DNA from 3 places in the Streptomyces sp. CG4 genome. Region 3 is predicted to be linked to each of the others. Evidence: riboswitches for the same ligand, from Rfam matches in the RefSeq annotation. Region 3 holds a riboswitch; each other region holds the start of a gene.

Region 1 (5,769 bases), 5.6 Mb from region 3:
AGACGGTCTGAGTAAGCGCACCTGAATGCCGGAGCCGCGGTGCCCTTTTCGGGCGGCGCGGCTCCGGTGTTTCCGGGCTCATTGCGTGCACACCGGAATTAGGGCAACGGAAATACACCGCGCCGAATAACCCCGCCTCTTTGTATACGGCGCGCGTGTTAATGCCGGAGGCCCGACATGTTTACGGCGTGTTGCGAAGTCCTCACACGTTCTGTACCCCCGGGAAATCGCAGCCTGTGCGCGCCGGTCGCACGCTCGGCGTGCAGCGCCATGACCGCCCGCGCACGCTCGCCGTCGCCGCGCGCCACCGCGTCGACGATGGCGCCGTGCTCCGCCCAGGACTCCGCCGGGCTCGGCGACGCCTCCACGGTGTACATCCAGGCGATCTTGTGGCGCAGCTGGGTGAGCATCGCGGTCAGCGAAGGGCTGCAGGAGGCCTGGGCGAGCGTCTCGTGAAACCAGCCGCCGAGTGAGCGCAGATCCTCGCTGTGCCCCCGCCTGGCCCGCTCCTGGCCCAGCCTGACCAGGCCGCGCAGCACCTTCAGATGGGCCTCCGTGCGCCGCTGTGCGGCCCGGGCGGCCCCGAGCGGCTCCAGGAGCATGCGCATCTCCAGCAGGTCGGCGGCCTCCTGCTCGGTCGGCTCGGCCACGCACGCGCCCGCGTGCCGGCGGGTCACCACGAAGCCCTCGGCCTCCAGGGTGCGCAGGGCCTCGCGGACGGGAACGCGCGAGACGCCGTAGCGGCGGGCCAGGACTTCCTCGGTGAGGCGGCCGCCGCGCACGTGGACACCGGCGACGATGTCGTCCCGGATCGCCGTGCACACCGAGTGCGCCGGAATACGCATGACCGACCTCCGCCTTAATCCCCGTGAAACGTCGACGATGGACGCGTGTTCCGTGACTCTATTCCAATGCGTCGGAATTTCCGACGGCGGGTCGGATTCCATGGATATTTTTTGGTCAGCGGGCACGGCCCACACCGCGCAAAACGGCGAAAGCCCCGGCTCGGTGAGCCGGGGCCGCGGAAACCGGGCGCGCCGGGCCCTGGGGGCCGCACACGCGGAGGGGCCGGCGGAGGGGTCAGACGTTCACGCCGTGCTCGCGGAGGTAGGCGACGGGGTCGACGTCCGAGCCGTAGTCGGGGGTCGTACGGGCCTCGAAGTGGAGGTGCGGGCCGGTGACGTTGCCGGTCGCGCCGGACAGGGCGATCTGCTGACCCGGGGTCACCTGCTGGCCGGCCGAGACGCCGATGGACGACAGATGGCCGTACTGGGTGTACATGCCGTCGGCCATCCGGATCACGATCTGGTTGCCGTACGCCCCGCCCCAGCCGGTGGAGACCACCGTGCCGGAGCCGACCGCGTGGACCGGCGTGCCGGTCGCCGCGTGGAAGTCGATACCGGTGTGCGAGCCGGAGGACCACAGGGAGCTGCTGACCTTGTAGCCCGTGGAGACGTACGAGTCGGCTATCGGGGCGACGAAGGCGTTCAGCCGCTCGCGCTCGGCCTCGCGGGCGGCGCGAGCCTTGGCCGCGCGCTCCTGCTGGGCCTTCTCCGCCGCCGCCTCGGCCGCGGCCGCCTCGGCCGCCTTCCGCTCGGCGGCCCGCTTCTGGGCGGCGGCCTGCGCGTCGATCTGCGCGGCGATGTCGTCGCCGACGGTGATCACCGGGGTGAGGCCGGTCTGCTCGGCGGAGTTCTCGGCGGCGAACGCCGGGGCGGCCGCGAGGGAGCCGATGACACCGGTGGTGGTGAGGGCCGCGATACCGGCCGCCTGAGCGGTGGTGCGCTTGACCCGGCCGGGCTTGCGATGCTTCCCGGTGGCGCACATGAACGCCATGAAGTGGCTGGTCCTTTCCTTCCCTCTCGCCTACCGGGTTAGCTGACGGGTTCGGAGCAGGAAGGTCTCCTACGGGCCCCTCGCTGCCGCGCGGGCGCCCGATTCACCCCAGGGACGGTGGGTCCCCGGCTCCCCTGGCTCGCGCCGTACGGGGACTCGGCGATGGCTGTCCGGTGCCGCGGGTGCGGCGCACTGCCTGACGAACAGCCCGGTCGACGCTACGGAAACGCGCCTTCCAAACCCAAACCGAACCAGGTTTTTGTAGCGCATCCCACAGGGCAGACAGGCAACCTCCGCCGCAAATCGGGCATCTGGAGAAGGGAGTGGAACAACAGGGGCCCTGACGACCCGTAGGTCGTCAGGGCCCCACGCGTGCGTGCCGCTACTCGGCCGGCACGACGGTCACTTCACCGATGCCGAGCGCCTCCACCGGCGCCTTGATCTCGGAGGCGTCACCGACGAGGACGGTGACCAGCCGGTCCACCGGGAAGGCGTTCACGACGGCCGCCGTGGCCTCCACCGTGCCCGTCGCCGCCAGTTGCTGATACAGCGTCGCCTGGAAGTCGTCGGGCAGGTGCTGTTCGACCTGGTCGGCCAGCGTGCTCGCGACGGCCGCCGCGGTCTCGTACTTCAGCGGCGCCACCCCGACGAGGTTCTGCACGGCCACGTCCCGCTCCGCGTCGGTCAGACCGTCCGCGGCGAGGGTGCGCAGCACCTTCCACAGGTCGTCCAGCGCGGGGCCGGTGTTGGGGGTGTCCACGGAGCCGCTGATGGCCAGCATCGAGGCGCCCGAGCCGTCCGGGGCAGAGCGCAGGACCTGCCCGAACGCGCGCACACCGTAGGTGTAGCCCTTCTCCTCGCGCAGGACGCGGTCCAGACGGGAGGTGAGGGTGCCGCCGAGGCAGTAGGTGCCCAGCACCTGGGCGGGCCACACCCGGTCGTGCCGGTCGCGGCCGACGCGGCCGATGAGCAGCTGCGTCTGGACGGCGCCGGGGCGGTCCACGATGACCACGCGCCCGGTGTCGTCGGCGGTCACCGGCGGCACGGGCCGCGGCTCGCCCGGGGTGCCGCTCCAGGCGCCCAGGGTGTCGCCGAGCAGGGCGTCCAGGTCGATACCGGTGAGGTCGCCGACCACGACCGCGGTGGCCGTGGCGGGGCGCACATACCGGTCGTAGAAGGCGCGTACGGCGGTGGCGTCGATCTTCTCGACCGTCTCCTCGGTGCCCTGGCGCGGGCGCGACATGCGCGAGGCCGCCGGGAACAGCTCCTTGGAGAGCTCCTTGGCGGCGCGGCGGGAGGGGTTGGCCAGCTCGTGCGGGATCTCGTCCAGGCGGTTGCGGACCAGCCGCTCGACCTCGCTCTCGGCGAACGCGGGCGCGCGCAGGGCATCGGCGAGCAGGCCGAGGCCCTTGGCCAGGCGGGAGGCCGGGACCTCCAGGCTGAGCCGGACGCCCGGGTGGTCGGCGTGCGCGTCCAGCGTGGCGCCCGCGCGCTCCAGCTCGGCGGCGAACTCCTCGGCGGAGTGCTTGTCGGTGCCCTCGGAGAAGGCCCGCGCCATGATCGTGCCGACGCCGTCCAGGCCGGCCGGCTCGGCGTCCAGGGGCGCGTCCAGCAGCACCTCGACGGCGACGACCTGCTGGCCGGGGCGGTGGCAGCGCAGCACCGTCAGGCCGTTGTCGAGCGCGGCGCGCTCCGGGGCCGGGAACGCCCACGGCTTGGCCTCGCCGGGCTGCGGCTGGGGGTGGAAGTCCATGGTGGCGAGCTCGGTCACTTGGCCGTCTCCTCGTTCTCGTTGGCGGCCTCTACGGTCGCTTCCTGCTCCGGGTCCTCGCCGCGCCCCGCTTCCTCGGTGTGCTCGGCGGAATCGGCGGACAGCGGCTCGTAGACGAGGACCGCGCGGTTGTCGGGACGCAGGCGGGCCTTGGCGACCTCCTGGACCTCCTCGGGGGTCACCTCCAGGACGCGCTTGACGGCGGTGAGGGCGAGCTGCGGGTCGCCGAACAGGACGGCGAACCGGCACAGTTCGTCGGCGCGGCCGGCGACCGTGCCGAGCCGGTCCAGCCACTCGCGCTCCAACTGGGCCTGGGCGCGCTCCATTTCCTCGGGCGTGGGGCCCTCCTCGGCGAACCGGGCCAGCTCCTCGTCGATGGCGGTCTCGATGACCGGCACCTCGACGTCACCGGAGGTCTTCACGTCCAGCCAGCCCATCGAGGGCGCACCGGCGAGGCGCAGCAGGCCGAAGCCGGCCGCGACGGCCGTACGGTCGCGGCGCACCAGCCGGTTGTACAGGCGGGAGGACTCGCCGCCGCCGAGGACGGTCAGGGCCAGGTCGGCCGCGTCGCACGCGCGCGTGCCGTCCTGCGGGAGCCGGTAGGCGGCCATCAGGGCGCGCGCCGGGACCTCCTCGACGACGACCTCGCGCTTCTGCTCGCCGATGACGTCCGGCAGGGCGCCGTCGCGCGGCGCGGGCTTGCCGTCGTGGGACGGGATCGATCCGAAGTACTTCTCGATCCAGGCGAGGGTCTGCACGGGGTCGATGTCGCCGACCACGGAGAGGACCGCGTTGTTCGGCGCGTAGTAGGTGCGGAAGAACCGGCGGGCGTCCTCCAGGGTGGCCGCGTCCAGGTCCGCCATCGAGCCGATCGGCGTGTGGTGGTAGGGGTGGCCCTCCGGGTACGACAGGCCGGTCAGCTTCTCGAAGGCGGTGCCGTAGGGCACGTTGTCGTAGCGTTGGCGCCGCTCGTTCTTGACGACGTCCCGCTGGTTCTCCATGGACTCGTCGTCCAGGGCGGCCAGCAGCGAGCCCATCCGGTCGGCCTCCAGCCAGAGCGCGAGCTCCAGCTGGTGGGCGGGCATGGTCTCGAAGTAGTTGGTGCGCTCGAAGCTGGTGGTGCCGTTGAGCGAGCCGCCGGCGCCCTGCACCAGCTCGAAGTGGCCGTTGCCCTTGACCTGCGCCGAGCCCTGGAACATCAAGTGCTCGAAAAGGTGAGCCAGGCCGGTACGCCCCTTGACTTCGTGGCGGGAGCCGACGTCGTACCAGAGGCAGACCGCCGCCACCGGGGTCAGGTGGTCCTCGGAGAGCACCACGCGCAGACCGTTGGCCAGGCGGTGCTCGGTCGCTGTCAGGCCCCCGGAGCCTGCCTCGGCTGTGGTCGTGTGACCCATGGGCATGTACGTCCCTTCGCGAGCGGAGGCGGTTGTGCAAACCGCGGTTTTCCTGCCGTTCCTGCCACTGTATGCAACGTGTGGGGGGCCTCGGCGAAGTTCCCGCGGGACGTACGCCCACAGCGGATCCCGTAGCCTGCCCCGAACCCGCCCGGAGGTGCCGGGAAGCCCGCCGGGACCGGGTCGTGGCACGGGTTGTCAGTGCCTCGGTCCACAATGGTCCGCGTCAGATCCATCAAACGCTTCAGTAGCAAGGAGCCGGCAGCGATGGCCCGCCGCAGCACGAAGACCCCGCCGCCCGACGATTCGTACGAGGAGAAGATCCTCGACATCGACGTCGTGGACGAGATGCGTGGCTCCTACCTCGAGTACGCGTACTCGGTCATCTACTCGCGCGCCCTGCCGGACGCCCGTGACGGTCTCAAGCCGGTGCACCGCCGGATCGTCTACCAGATGAACGAGATGGGTGTCCGCCCGGACCGCGCCTATGTGAAGTGCGCGCGTGTCGTCGGCGAGGTCATGGGCAAGCTGCACCCGCACGGCGACGCTTCGATCTACGACGCCCTGGTGCGCATGGCCCAGCCCTTCTCCATGCGCGTGCCGCTGGTCGACGGCCACGGCAACTTCGGCTCGCTGGGCAACGACGACCCGCCGGCCGCCATGCGGTACACCGAGTGCCGGATGGCCGAGGCGACGAGCCTGATGACCGAGTCGATCGACGAGGACACGGTCGACTTCGCGCCCAACTACGACGGCCAGGAGCAGGAG
Region 2 (5,769 bases), 4.3 Mb from region 3:
TGACCCCTGCGGACCCGCCCCTACGCCACCCGGGTCGCCCCCGCGAACGGCATCAGGTCGACCGGGGCCAACCGGACCGGGGCCGAGGGATTCGGGGCGTGGATCATCTGCCCGTTGCCCACGTAGATGCCGACGTGACTGACCCCGGAGTAGAAGAACACCAGGTCCCCGGGCTGGAGTTCGGAGCGGGAGACGCGTCGGCCCGCGTCGATCTGGGCGTAGGTGGTGCGGGGCAGGGAGATGCCGGCCGAGCGGTAGGCGGCCTGGACCAGGCCCGAGCAGTCGAAGGCGTCCGGGCCTGCCGCTCCCCACACATAGGGGCTGCCGAGCTTGGCGTAGGCGTAGGAGAGGGCCGCCGCGACGCGGTCGTTCGGAGCCGTGGCCGTCCTGGCCTGCGCCTGCGTGTGCCGGGTGTCCGGGGCCGACCGGGAGGCTCGCCCCGGCGTGGCGCCGCCACCGGTGACCTCGGTCCGCTGTCGCGCGGTGAGTCCCGCCAGCAGCCGCCGGGCCGCGTCCAGCTTGGTGGTGATGGTCTTCTTCTGCCGTCTCAGCTGCGCCTGCCGCGACCGCAGCGACGTCAGCTCGACGCGCGCGGCGCCGCGCAACTGCTCGATCTCCCGCAGCTGTTCGCGCACCTGCGACACCGCGGCGGCCTGCCGGTCGCCGACCCGCTCCGTGAACGCGGCGGCGTCCAGATACCGGTCGGGGTCGCTGGACAGGGCGAGCTGTACGGCCGGGGCGAAGTCGCCGTCGCGGTACTGCGCCGCCGCGAACGAACCGAGCGTGCCCCGGGCCGAGTTGAGCTTGCCCTGTTTGCGGGCGGTCTCGTCGCGCAGCGCGTTCAGCCGTTGCTGCGCCGCGTCCGCGTCCTCCTTGGCGCCGTCGTACTTCTCGGTCGCTTCCTCGGCCTCCTGGTACAGCTGGTTCACCTTCGCCTTCACCTGCGTCGGCGTCAGCTGTGGCTCGGCGTGTCCCGTCCCGTCGAACCCCGTCGCGGTGGCCGCGCCCGCCAGGGCGAGCGTGGCGGCCGTCCGGGCCGTATGGCCACCGAGCGAGCGTTGCCGGGGCTTGCGGTGCGCTGCCACCTGGACCGTCACGTCCTTCCGTGCGACTCGTACGACCGAGGGGTCCGACCGGCCGGTCCGACCGAGTGGTGCGTACGTCACGTCCGGCGGCGGCCCGCACAGGGGAAACGGGCCACCGCCGGACCTTTCTCGGCGGTGGTGGCCGACTGCCGCCCCTGGCCGGGCGGCGGTGGGGAGCCGGTCACCTGGGGGAGGACGCTAGGCCTGTCTGTGACGAGCAGGTAACGGGGTGTACGGAACTGGCCCCGACAGAACGAGATGTGACCGCATGTGACCGCGAGCCCGTTCTGGAGTCGTCGCCTTCACGCAGCGTGGTGACCGAACCGCGGAAAGCGGGACGGGCGGGAGGTGCGGGGTGCTATGGGGCGCATAAATGCAAGACCGGAGCGAGCCCGATGAAAGGCCTCCACCACAAGATCGTCAGGCTGCGGCCGGGCCCGGTGACACAAGGCCCCTGTGCCCATGGTTAGGCTCCGGCCTCATGGACGTACTCATCCATCTCTTCGTCGGCCTGCACATCATCGGTATCGCCGCGCTGCTCGGCGGTTTCCTCACTCAGATGAAGGCGATGGGCCAGGGCACGGCCCGGTTCGTGCCCGGGATGCTGCACGGCGCGGTGACCATGCTGGTCACCGGCGTGATCCTGGTCGGGCTCAACCAGGCCGACCACCACCACGTCAACGCCATCAAGATCGGCGCCAAGCTGGCGCTGCTGATCGTGATCCTCGGGCTGGTCTACGTGAAGCGCGACGAGGAGAAGATCGAAAAGGGCGCGTTCGGCGCGGTCGGCCTGCTGACCATGGCGAACATCTTCATCGCCGTGCTGTGGACCTGACGGCCGTGCTGTGGACCTGACGGTCATCCGACCCCGCCGCCGGCGCGGGCCGCGCGCACCGCATCGGCGGCGAGCACGAGCCACACCACCACGGCCGCCCACAACAGCACCTGTCCCGGCCGGCTGAGCCACGGGACACCGACGGCGGTCGCGACCGACAGTGCCGCCGCCGTCATTCCCATCGGGAACACCGTCGACCACCGCCGCTCGTCGTGGCCGAGCCGGGGCCGCGCCGCCTCGGCGGCCGGCAGTACCGGACACCAGGCCAGATCCAGCACGAGCAGCAGGACCGTCACGGCGCGCAGCACACCGCGATCGTCGTCGTCCCACAGATACAGGCCCGCATCGTCCCCGGCGATGAGCAGTCTCGCCCCCCGGTCAGCGCCGAGATGGCGAGCGCCCCGCCCGGTATCCAGTGGTCGCCCGTCCCCTCCAGCACCTGCCGCACGTCGAAGTGCGCCAGCGCGAAGCCGTAGAGCACCAGGCCCAGCCGGCACAGCACCAGCGCCGTGTGCGCGAGCCACACCGTGCGCTCGGCCGCGGCCAGCGTGGCCGCCAGCACGGCCAGCCCCTGTGTGGTCACACAACACAGGAACACTGCTCACGGCGGCCCCGGCCGCGGGAAGCCGGTCCACCCACCCCCGCACGCAGACCCGAGATGCCGGGCATGCGCCCGATGCCGGAAGCCACGCGATCCCTGCCCGGGAAGGGCACGCGTGCGTGGACAGCGAAAACGTGGACAGCGAAAACGTGGACAGCGAAAACGTCGGTACGCGCGCGTGAGCCGCAAGAACGCCGCCAGGCACGACGGGAGCAAAAGACCGCAAGGCGCGGTGGGTGGCAAAAGGGGGCCAGGCGCGCGTGGGGAGCACGACGCCCCCACACGCGCATGGGGCGCAAGAACCCGCTGCCCACGCGTGGGCGGCAAAGACGCCGGCACGCGCGCGTGGGCGTTCAAAAGACGCGGCACGCGCGCGTGGAGCGCGGAAGGCCGGGGCGTACCCCGGCCCGGCGGCGATCAGCCCGGTCGGACCACGCTGTGGATGATCGATTCGCCGCCGTAGTAGATCGACTCCTCGCGGACGTACGCGCCCGGCTTCGGGGCGTGGATCATCATGCCGTTGCCTATGTAGACGCCGACGTGGCTGATGTCGTCGTAGAAGAAGACCAGGTCACCCGGCCGCGCATTCGCCAGGGAGACCGTGGTGCCCGCGTTGACCTGGTCGTACGTGGTGCGCGGAAGCGAGACGCCGGCGGCTCTCCAGGCGGCCTGGGTCAGGCCCGAGCAGTCGTAGGAGCCCGGCCCGGTGGCGCCCCACACATACGGCTTGCCTATCTGCGAACGGGCGAAGGCGATCGCCTTCTCCGCCTTCGTGTCGTACGAGCCGGACGTCGAGGAGCCGCCGGAGCCGGAACCCGTCGAACCGGACCCAGAACCGGAACCGGACCCAGAACCAGAACTGGAGCCGGATCCCGTGGACGAGGACGACGACGAGCCGGCCTGCTGATCGGCCTGCTGCTTCGCCAGCTCGGCCGCCTTGCGCGCCGCCTCCTCCTGCTTCTGCCGCTCGATCTCGGCCAGCCGCGCCTTCTCCTGGGCCGTCAGCTGCGACAGCAGCTCGCGCGCGGAGGCGAGTTTCTTCTGGACGGTGGTCTTGGCGGTCTGCAGGTCGTGCTGCGAGTCCGTGAGGGTCTGCAGGCTCTGCGCGGCCTCCCGCCGCATCTTCATGGTCGAGGCCTGCTCGCCGATGTAGGCGTCGACCGCGCTCTTCTCCCGCGTGGTCAGCCGGTTCATCAACTGGCTCTGGTCGAAGTAGTCCTGCGGGTTGTTCGCGAGCAGGAACGTGGCCGTGGGAGGAGCGGCCACGCCGGAGCGGTACTGGGCCGCGGCGAAGGAGCCCAGCTCCTCGCGGGCCTTGTTGAGGCGCTCGGTGCGCCGGGCGACGTCGTTGCGGAGCGAGTCGACGCGTCCCCGCTGTTTGCCGGTGCGTTCCTTGGCCGCGTCGTACTTTTCGGTCGCCGACTCGGCCTGGCGGTAGAGGTCATCGACCTTCTTCTCGACCTCCTCCAGGCTCGGCTTGGCGTGATCGGTTCCCGGGGCGGCCTCGGCGCTCTGCGAGAGCACGGCCATGGAGGTGAGGGCGGCGGTGGCGAGAGCGGGGGTGCGGAAGCCCGCGCCGATGGTCCCGCCGGGGCGCGGCTTGCGATGCGACGCCAAGGGAGGCGACTCCTTCCAATGGACCGCCTACCGGGTTAGCTGTCGGGTTCGGGCGGCGGTTCGGAAGGGTTGCCCTACGGCGTCGTCCCGGGCGGGAGTCGGCCGATTCACCCCGGGATCGGTGGGTCCCCGGCTCCGGGCGCCACGCGGGCACGCCGGACTCGGCGGAGGCCGCGCGGCCCGGCGGGGTTCGCCGGTAGGGGTCGTACGGCCCGACCGCACGCTAGCCAACTCGTGTGACTCCTGTGAAGGTTGGTGCGCGATATGTCCGATACATTTTCGTGACCTGAGGGCGGTTTCACGGCTGTGTCATCGGACGGTTCCGCAGCGTGAGTGGGTGATGGGTCCCTCGGCGGTGAAGACCGGCTCTCGCTCGAACCGGCCATGTTCCGGGGACGGCGAACGGTTGTCGGTGGGGCGCCCTAGACTCGGAGAGCGATGAGCAGCCTCTTTGACGACAGCTTCCTGGCGGACCTCCAGACCCCTCGCGGGCGCGAGGAGGAGACCCCGCCGCCGCCCGAGGACGATCACGCTCCGGAGTCGCTTCCGGACGATCTGTTCGGCGGGAAGTTCGACGTGCCGCCGGACCGGGACGCCTACTACCGCGACGGCGCCCCCCGCCCCGCGATCGACCCGGCGGCCCTCCTGGCGGGGCTGAACGACAACCAGCGCGCCGCGGTCGTGCACGCCGGTTCCCCGCTGCTCATCGTCGCCGGCGCCGGCTCCGGCAAGACCCGTGTGCTCACCCACCGCATCGCCCACCTGCTCGCCGAGCGGAATGTGCACCCGGGCCAGATCCTCGCGATCACCTTCACCAACAAGGCCGCGGGCGAGATGAAGGAGCGCGTCGAGCACCTCGTCGGCCCGCGCGCGAACGCGATGTGGGTGATGACCTTCCACAGCGCGTGCGTGCGCATCCTGCGCCGGGAGAGCAAGAAGCTCGGCTTCACCTCGTCGTTCTCGATCTACGACGCCGCCGACAGCAAGCGGCTGATGGCCCTGGTCTGCCGCGATCTGGACCTCGACCCCAAGCGCTTCCCGCCGAAGTCGTTCAGCGCGAAGATCAGCAACCTGAAGAACGAGCTGATCGACGAGGAGGACTTCGCCGCCCAGGCCGCCGACGGCTTCGAGAAGACCCTCGCCCAGGCCTACGCGCTCTACCAGTCGCGGCTGCGCGAGGCCAACGCACTCGACTTCGACGACCTGATCATGACGACGGTGAACCTGCTGCGCGCCTTCCCGGACGTCGCCGAGCACTACCGCCGCCGCTTCCGGCACGTCCTGGTCGACGAGTACCAGGACACCAACCACGCCCAGTACGCCCTGGTCCGCGAGCTGGTCGGCACCGGCGAGCGGGCCGCCGAGGACGTGGACGTACCGCCTGGCGAGTACGACATCCCGCCCGCCGAACTGTGCGTCGTGGGCGACGCGGACCAGTCGATCTACGCCTTCCGAGGCGCGACGATCCGCAACATCCTCCAGTTCGAGGAGGACTACCCGGACGCGACGACGATCCTGCTGGAGCAGAACTACCGCTCCACGCAGACCATCCTGTCCGCCGCCAACGCGGTCATCGAGCGCAACGAGTCCCGCCGCCCGAAGAACCTGTGGACCAACGCCGGCCAGGGCGC
Region 3 (5,769 bases):
AGCCCACCGGGGCCGTGCGCCGAGAAGGGGTGTCCCATGTCCCGAGCTTTCGCCCGTCATGTCCTGCCCGAGTTCACCGAGCGCACCAGCGGCGGCGTGCGCACCCTCGACCCCTACGGCAAGCTCTTCGAGGACCGGATCGTCTTCCTCGGCACCGCGCTCGACGACGCGGCCGCGAACGACGTGATGGCCCAGCTCATGTACCTCGAACACGCGGCCCCGGAGCGGGACATCACGCTGTACGTCAACTCCCCGGGCGGCACGTTCAGCGCCCTGACGGCCGTCTACGACACGCTGCGCTACGTCAGCTGCGACGTGGCGACCTACTGCCTGGGCCAGGCCGCGTCCCACGCCGCGCTGCTGCTCGCGGCCGGCACCCCGGGCAAGCGGTTCGCCCTGCCCGGCGCACGCATGGTGATCGAGCAGCCCCGGCTCGCCGAGCCGGTGCAGGGCCAGCCCAGCGACCTGCTCATCCAGGCCGAGGAGCTGACCCGGGTGCGCGCGCTGATGGAGGAGATGCTCGTACGGCACACCGGGCGCACGGCGGAGCAGGTACACCGGGATCTGGAGCGGGACGTGATCCTGGACGCCCCCGCGGCGGTGGCCTACGGCCTGGTGGACGGCATCGTGCCCAGCCGGCGGAGCATGCCCGGCGCACCGGACGCGAAGTGAGCCGCCGATGCTGCCGGACCTGCCGCCGCTGCCCGCACTGACGCGTGCCGAGGGCGATCTGATCGACCGTTATCTGGAGGCGGCCGACCTGCTGGGCCGCGTCAATCCCGCGCACGGCGGGGACACCTACCACGGGCTGCGCGCGGCCCAGGCCCTGGTACGCAAGGCCGCAGAGCTGCGCGACGCCCTCGCGTTGATGCACCAGCGGGGCGAGACGGAGCTGCACCGGGACACGCTGGCACGGGCCTTGCGGGTCCTGGACGGTGAGCGTCGTACCGCGCGCGTCGCGCTCCCGCCCGACGGCGGCCACTGATCCGGACGCCCGACCGGCCGGACATGATCCGAATGTCGACACGGCTCGCGAGGAGCGGCCTCGAAACAACCCGAACGGGGCACCGCCGACCGGTGGATATCCAGGCCGCTTTTCAGGCTTTCAGACTTGCACACTGCGCGGGTCCCGGGCCCGGGACGAGTTGCTCCGCCCCAGGTCCGGGGCTACGACCGGGATCTGACGATGCCTTGAACAGCACGTTGTCCACCCGAACGAGTGAGTGGTGAGTAACGCCACAAATCCCCGATTCCGTTGGGATTTTCAGACAGCTGTAGGTGAAGATCCCTGTCTGACGACAAGCCCCCGCCACCGCGGCGGGGCGGTCCGGGCGGACGCCGAATCCTGCCGCCGCCCGGATGACCGGTCGACAGGAGTGGATCGGCAGGAGTGGAGGACCCGAGCAAGACGGGTCACCGGAACGGAAGTTCGTCTGTTCGTCGCGGACGGCCGGAGGTTCCGAGCAGCCCTTGGGGTGAAGCCGCGGCAACGCGGCCGGGCAACTTCGCCAGCCCGAATCCGACAGGTCATCCTTCACAGGCGGCTGACGAAGGGTTGCGCATGACTGCGCTCAATCGTGTCCCGTCGCTCATGGCCCGGGCCGGAACGGCCTCGGCACTCACCCTCGCCGCCGTCGGCGGCTCGATCACGGTCCCCGGTCTGGCTCCTGACGCCTCGGCCGCGACCCTCGCGTCGAAAGCACTCCAGGTCGCGGCCTCCAAGCAGGGGGCGCCGTACCAATGGGGGGCAACCGGGCCGCACAGGTTCGACTGCTCGGGCCTGACGCTCTACTCGTTCAAGAAGGCGGGCAAGAGCCTGCCGCGCACCGCCGCCGCACAGTACAACACGTCGCACCACATCTCAGCCGGCAGCCGGAGGGCCGGTGACCTGGTGTTCTTCCACTCGGGTTCCTACGTCTACCACGTCGGCATCTACGCCGGTCACGGGAAGATCTGGCATGCACCGAAGACCGGTGACGTGGTGCGGCTCCAGAAGATCTGGACCTCCAGCGTCTGGTACGGACGGATCAACTGACCCGACGTCAGGCCAGGAGCGGCTCCAGCAGCAGAGCCGCTCCCAGCACCGTCAGCGCCACCCCGGTGCCCGCCTGGAGCCCACGGGCGGCCCGGGGTCGGCGCAACCACCTGCCCAGCCGGTCCACCAGCAGCACGACCGCCTGGAACCACACCAGTGCCAGCGTGCAGACGATCAGCGCGAGCAGCAGTGTCCGGGGCAGCGCATGGCTTCCGGCGGGCACGAACTGCGGCAGCAGGCTGAGGAAGGTCAGCGACGCCTTCGGATTGAGGACGTTGGTGACAAAGCCCTGGCGCAGCGGGTGTGCCGCCCGGGCCGCCGTCTCCTCGGGTGCCTCGGCGGACCCGCGCAGCGACCACAGGGTGCGCACCCCCAGCTGCAGCACATAGGCGCCGCCCAGCAGCTGCATTGCCCGGAACAGCGCGGGGACGGCCACCAGTACGGCCGCGACGCCTGCCACCGCCAGGGTGGCGTGCACCAGGAGCCCGCCCGCGATGCCGAGCCCGCAGACCGCGCCGGCCCGGCGCGAGACCAGCGCGTTGCGTACGACCACGGTGAAGTCGGCGCCCGGCATGGCGACGAGTCCGGCGGCGATCCCGGTGAAGGCGATGAGCTGTGCGTCCATGCCGCCAGCGTGCCCCGGCGGAACCTTCAGCAGGTATTTCGGATTCTCTGAGTGAGCCTAAAGGAATGCTTTAGGCTGATGGGGTGTACGACCCCACTCGGCTGGCCGCGCTGGTCGCCGTGGCGGAGGCCGGCTCGATCACCCGGGCCGCCGACCGGCTCGGCTACACCCCGCCCGCCCTCTCCCAGCAGCTGGCCAAGCTGGAGCGGGAGGCGGGCACCGCGCTGCTGGTCCGCCATCACCGGGGAGCCCGGCTGACCGAGGCGGGCGAGGTGCTGGTGGCTCGGGCCCGGAGGGTGCTCGACGAACTGGAGCGGGCCCGGCACGAACTGGCGCGGCTCACCGGACTCACCGGCGGCACACTGCGGCTCGGCACCTTCCCGACCGCCGGGGTGCATCTGCTGCCGCCTGCGCTGAGCGCGTTCCGCCGGGCGCATCCGGAGGTCACCCTGTCGGTCGCGGACTACGACCCGCCGGCCGGGGTCACGGCGGTGGCGGCCGGCGAGGTGGACCTGGCGCTGACCCACACCTATCACCCGGCCGAGCCCGTGCCGGTGCCGTCGTCGGTGCGTCTGGAGCCGGTCCTGGTGGAGGAGCTGGTGCTGGTGACCGCACCGGGACACGCCCTGAGCAGTGCCTCGTCCCGGCTGCCGCTGGCGGAGCTGGCCGGGCAGCCGTTGATCAGCATGGCGCCGCACCATCCGGCCCGGCGCGAGGTCGAGGCCCTGCTCGCCGAGGCGGGCGCCACCCCGGCACTGCTGGTCCCGACGCCCGGGTACGCCGTGGTGTGCGCGCTCGTCAGCGCCGGCCTCGGCGTGGCCGTCGTACCGGAGATGGTGGCCCGCACGGCCGTCACACCGGTGGGGGTGCGCCCCCTGGAGCCGGGCCGTCTGCGCCGGACCATCTCGGTGGCCCACCGCGCGGACGAGACGACTCCGGCCGCGGACGCCTTCCGGGCGCTGCTGCGCGGAGCCTTCCGCCGAGCCGGGCGATGACGACCGGGGTCTACGGCACCGGCTCCACCGGAGACGTCCACGGGAGTTCGATGGAGATGGTCTTGCCGCCCTCGCGGGTGGGGCGGACGAGGAGTTTGCCGCCGCATTCGGCGGTGAGCCAGCGGATGATGACCATGCCGCGGCCGTTGTCCTGCTGGACGGCGGCAGGCAGTCTCTTCGGAAATCGCGGGTGACTGTCCGTGACGCCGATGCGCAGATGTTCGTCACGGTCCAGCGCGATGTCGACCGTGAAGGTGGGTGACTGCCCGAAGGTGTGCTGTACGGCGTTCGTGGCGAGTTCGGAGACGATGAGGCGGACGGTGTCGGCCACGTCGGTGTCCGACGGCAGGCCCCACTCCGCGAGCGTGCCCACGACGTACGAGCGGGCGGCGGAGACCGAGGCGGGATCGCTCGGCAGAGTGACGGATGCTTCCAGATGGTCTGCCATGGCGACGTCGTCCCTTTCCCACGGGACCGCAGTCCGACACGGAGCGGAAGGGTTCGAGTACGGTCCCGGACTGGTGCTTGCTCGTCAGCCTGCCATCACCGGGCCGGTCACGGGGAGCGATCCACCAAGATATGCATATATCTGTCGCCCGAAGCGGTGAACTCTACGACGCGAGACCGTATTTGGGCGGCCCGGAAGGAGTAAGGAGGAGCCCATGCAGAACGGGCCGGCGGTGCGGCGCCGCAAACTGGGCGCCGAATTGCGCACGCTGCGTACCGGTGCGGGGCTCACGAGCGGTGAGGCGGCCCGGCTGGTCGGCTGGCACCAGTCGAAGGTGAGCCGGATCGAAACCGGTGCCAGCGGCGCGAAACCGGCCGATGTGCGGTTACTCCTGGACGCCTACGGGGTCCACGCCGGGCAGCTGCGCGAGCTGCTGCTGATGCTGGCGGGCTCCGAGGAGGCGGCGGGCGACCGGCACCACTGGTGGCACGCCTACCGCGGGGTGCTGCCGCCCACCTACCGGGATTTCATCAACCTGGAGTCGCAGGCGAGCGCGATGCGCACCCTGGAGACCACGGTCGTACCCGGCCTGCTGCAGACGCCCGAGTACGCCCGCGCGGTGACCCGGGCGGCCGTGAAGGACCTGGACGACGAACATCTGGACACGCTGGTCGAGGTGCGGCTGGCCCGGCAGGACGTGCTGCGCTGCGAACGGCCGCTCAGGCTGAGCGCGGTGCTGGACGAGGCGGTGCTGCGGCGCGAGATCGGCGGCCCCGAGGTGATGGCCCGCCAGCTGGAGCGGCTGCTGGACGCGGCCCGGCTGCCCCAAGTCCGGCTCCAGGTCCTGCCGTTCGGGGCAGGCGCGCATGTCGGCCTCACCGGACCTTTCGTTATCTTCTCATTTTCGAGCACTTCTGATCTGGACGTAGTTGTTCTCGACCAGTTGACGAGTAGCCTCTACCTGGAGCGGAAAGAAGACCTCATGGCCTACACGGAGGCCTTCGACACCCTTCGGATGCACGCCCTTTCACCCGAGGAATCGTTGGATTACATCGCCGGAATAGGTGACGGCGCGTAAGGAGGCACCATGCCAGCACTGCCTCGTAACGTCCCTGCCAGTACCGATCTGCACGACGTGCAGTGGCTGCGCAGCAGCTACAGCACGGGAGCCAACAACTGCGTGGAGACGGCCCGGCCGCGCTCCGGCCCCTGGGCCGGGCTGCTCGCCGTGCGCGACTCCAAGAGCCCCGCCGGACCCGCGGTGTTCTTCTCCGACCGGAGCTGGGCGGGGTTCCTCACCGCGCTCTGATCAGAACCGATCACAGGTAATCACTCCTAGGTGAAGCACGGCCGTGTCACGCCGACTCATGGTCGCGTTTCGCCGATGACCCGTACAGCGCGTTCGATCTCCGCCCCGGACAGGTCCGCCCGGGCGGTCAGCCGCAGCCGGGAGATGCCGTCGGGCACGGAAGGAGGACGGAAGCAGCCCACGGCCAGCCCCGCGGTACGGCAGTCGGCCGCCCAGCGCACCGCCTGCTCCGGGGACGGAGCCCGTACGGAGACCACCGCGGCATCCGGACGCACCGCTTCCAGACCCGCGGCGGTCAGTCGTGCGTGCAGTTCCGCGGCCACCGCACGGGCGCGCGCCGCACGCTCCGGTTCGCGC

What was found. Region 3 has a riboswitch for cyclic di-AMP ahead of AB5L52_RS37415 (C40 family peptidase). Riboswitches for the same ligand answer to the same signal wherever they lie in the genome.
Positions count from the first base shown of each region.
Region 1: it holds a riboswitch for cyclic di-AMP, as region 3 does, so the genes downstream of both, AB5L52_RS11780 (M23 family metallopeptidase) here and AB5L52_RS37415 (C40 family peptidase) in region 3, are expected to answer to the same signal.
Region 2: it holds a riboswitch for cyclic di-AMP, as region 3 does, so the genes downstream of both, AB5L52_RS17505 (NlpC/P60 family protein) here and AB5L52_RS37415 (C40 family peptidase) in region 3, are expected to answer to the same signal.

Region 1 covers NZ_CP163525.1:2,590,412-2,596,180, forward strand. Annotated here, with positions in the region: gene AB5L52_RS11770 (HPr family phosphocarrier protein) at 1-11, shown strand, start outside; gene AB5L52_RS11775 (GntR family transcriptional regulator) at 159-845, opposite strand; gene AB5L52_RS11780 (M23 family metallopeptidase) at 1,081-1,836, opposite strand; cyclic di-AMP (ydaO/yuaA leader) riboswitch at 1,849-2,008, opposite strand; gene AB5L52_RS11785 (M16 family metallopeptidase) at 2,219-3,607, opposite strand; gene AB5L52_RS11790 (pitrilysin family protein) at 3,604-5,007, opposite strand; gene AB5L52_RS11795 (DNA topoisomerase IV subunit A) at 5,269-5,769, shown strand, end outside.
Region 2 covers NZ_CP163525.1:3,876,597-3,882,365, reverse strand. Annotated here, with positions in the region: gene AB5L52_RS17525 (LuxR C-terminal-related transcriptional regulator) at 1-3, shown strand, start outside; gene AB5L52_RS17520 (NlpC/P60 family protein) at 21-1,085, opposite strand; gene AB5L52_RS17515 (hypothetical protein) at 1,567-1,920, shown strand; partial or broken gene AB5L52_RS17510 (hypothetical protein) at 1,944-2,521, opposite strand; gene AB5L52_RS17505 (NlpC/P60 family protein) at 2,939-4,138, opposite strand; cyclic di-AMP (ydaO/yuaA leader) riboswitch at 4,146-4,315, opposite strand; gene pcrA (DNA helicase PcrA) at 4,577-5,769, shown strand, end outside.
Region 3 covers NZ_CP163525.1:8,144,867-8,150,635, reverse strand. Annotated here, with positions in the region: gene AB5L52_RS37425 (ATP-dependent Clp protease proteolytic subunit) at 37-672, shown strand; gene AB5L52_RS37420 (hypothetical protein) at 680-985, shown strand; cyclic di-AMP (ydaO/yuaA leader) riboswitch at 1,327-1,558, shown strand; gene AB5L52_RS37415 (C40 family peptidase) at 1,562-2,035, shown strand; gene AB5L52_RS37410 (LysE family translocator) at 2,043-2,660, opposite strand; gene AB5L52_RS37405 (LysR family transcriptional regulator) at 2,744-3,655, shown strand; gene AB5L52_RS37400 (ATP-binding protein) at 3,666-4,103, opposite strand; gene AB5L52_RS37395 (helix-turn-helix transcriptional regulator) at 4,318-5,181, shown strand; gene AB5L52_RS37390 (DUF397 domain-containing protein) at 5,191-5,412, shown strand; gene AB5L52_RS37385 (8-amino-7-oxononanoate synthase) at 5,469-5,769, opposite strand, start outside.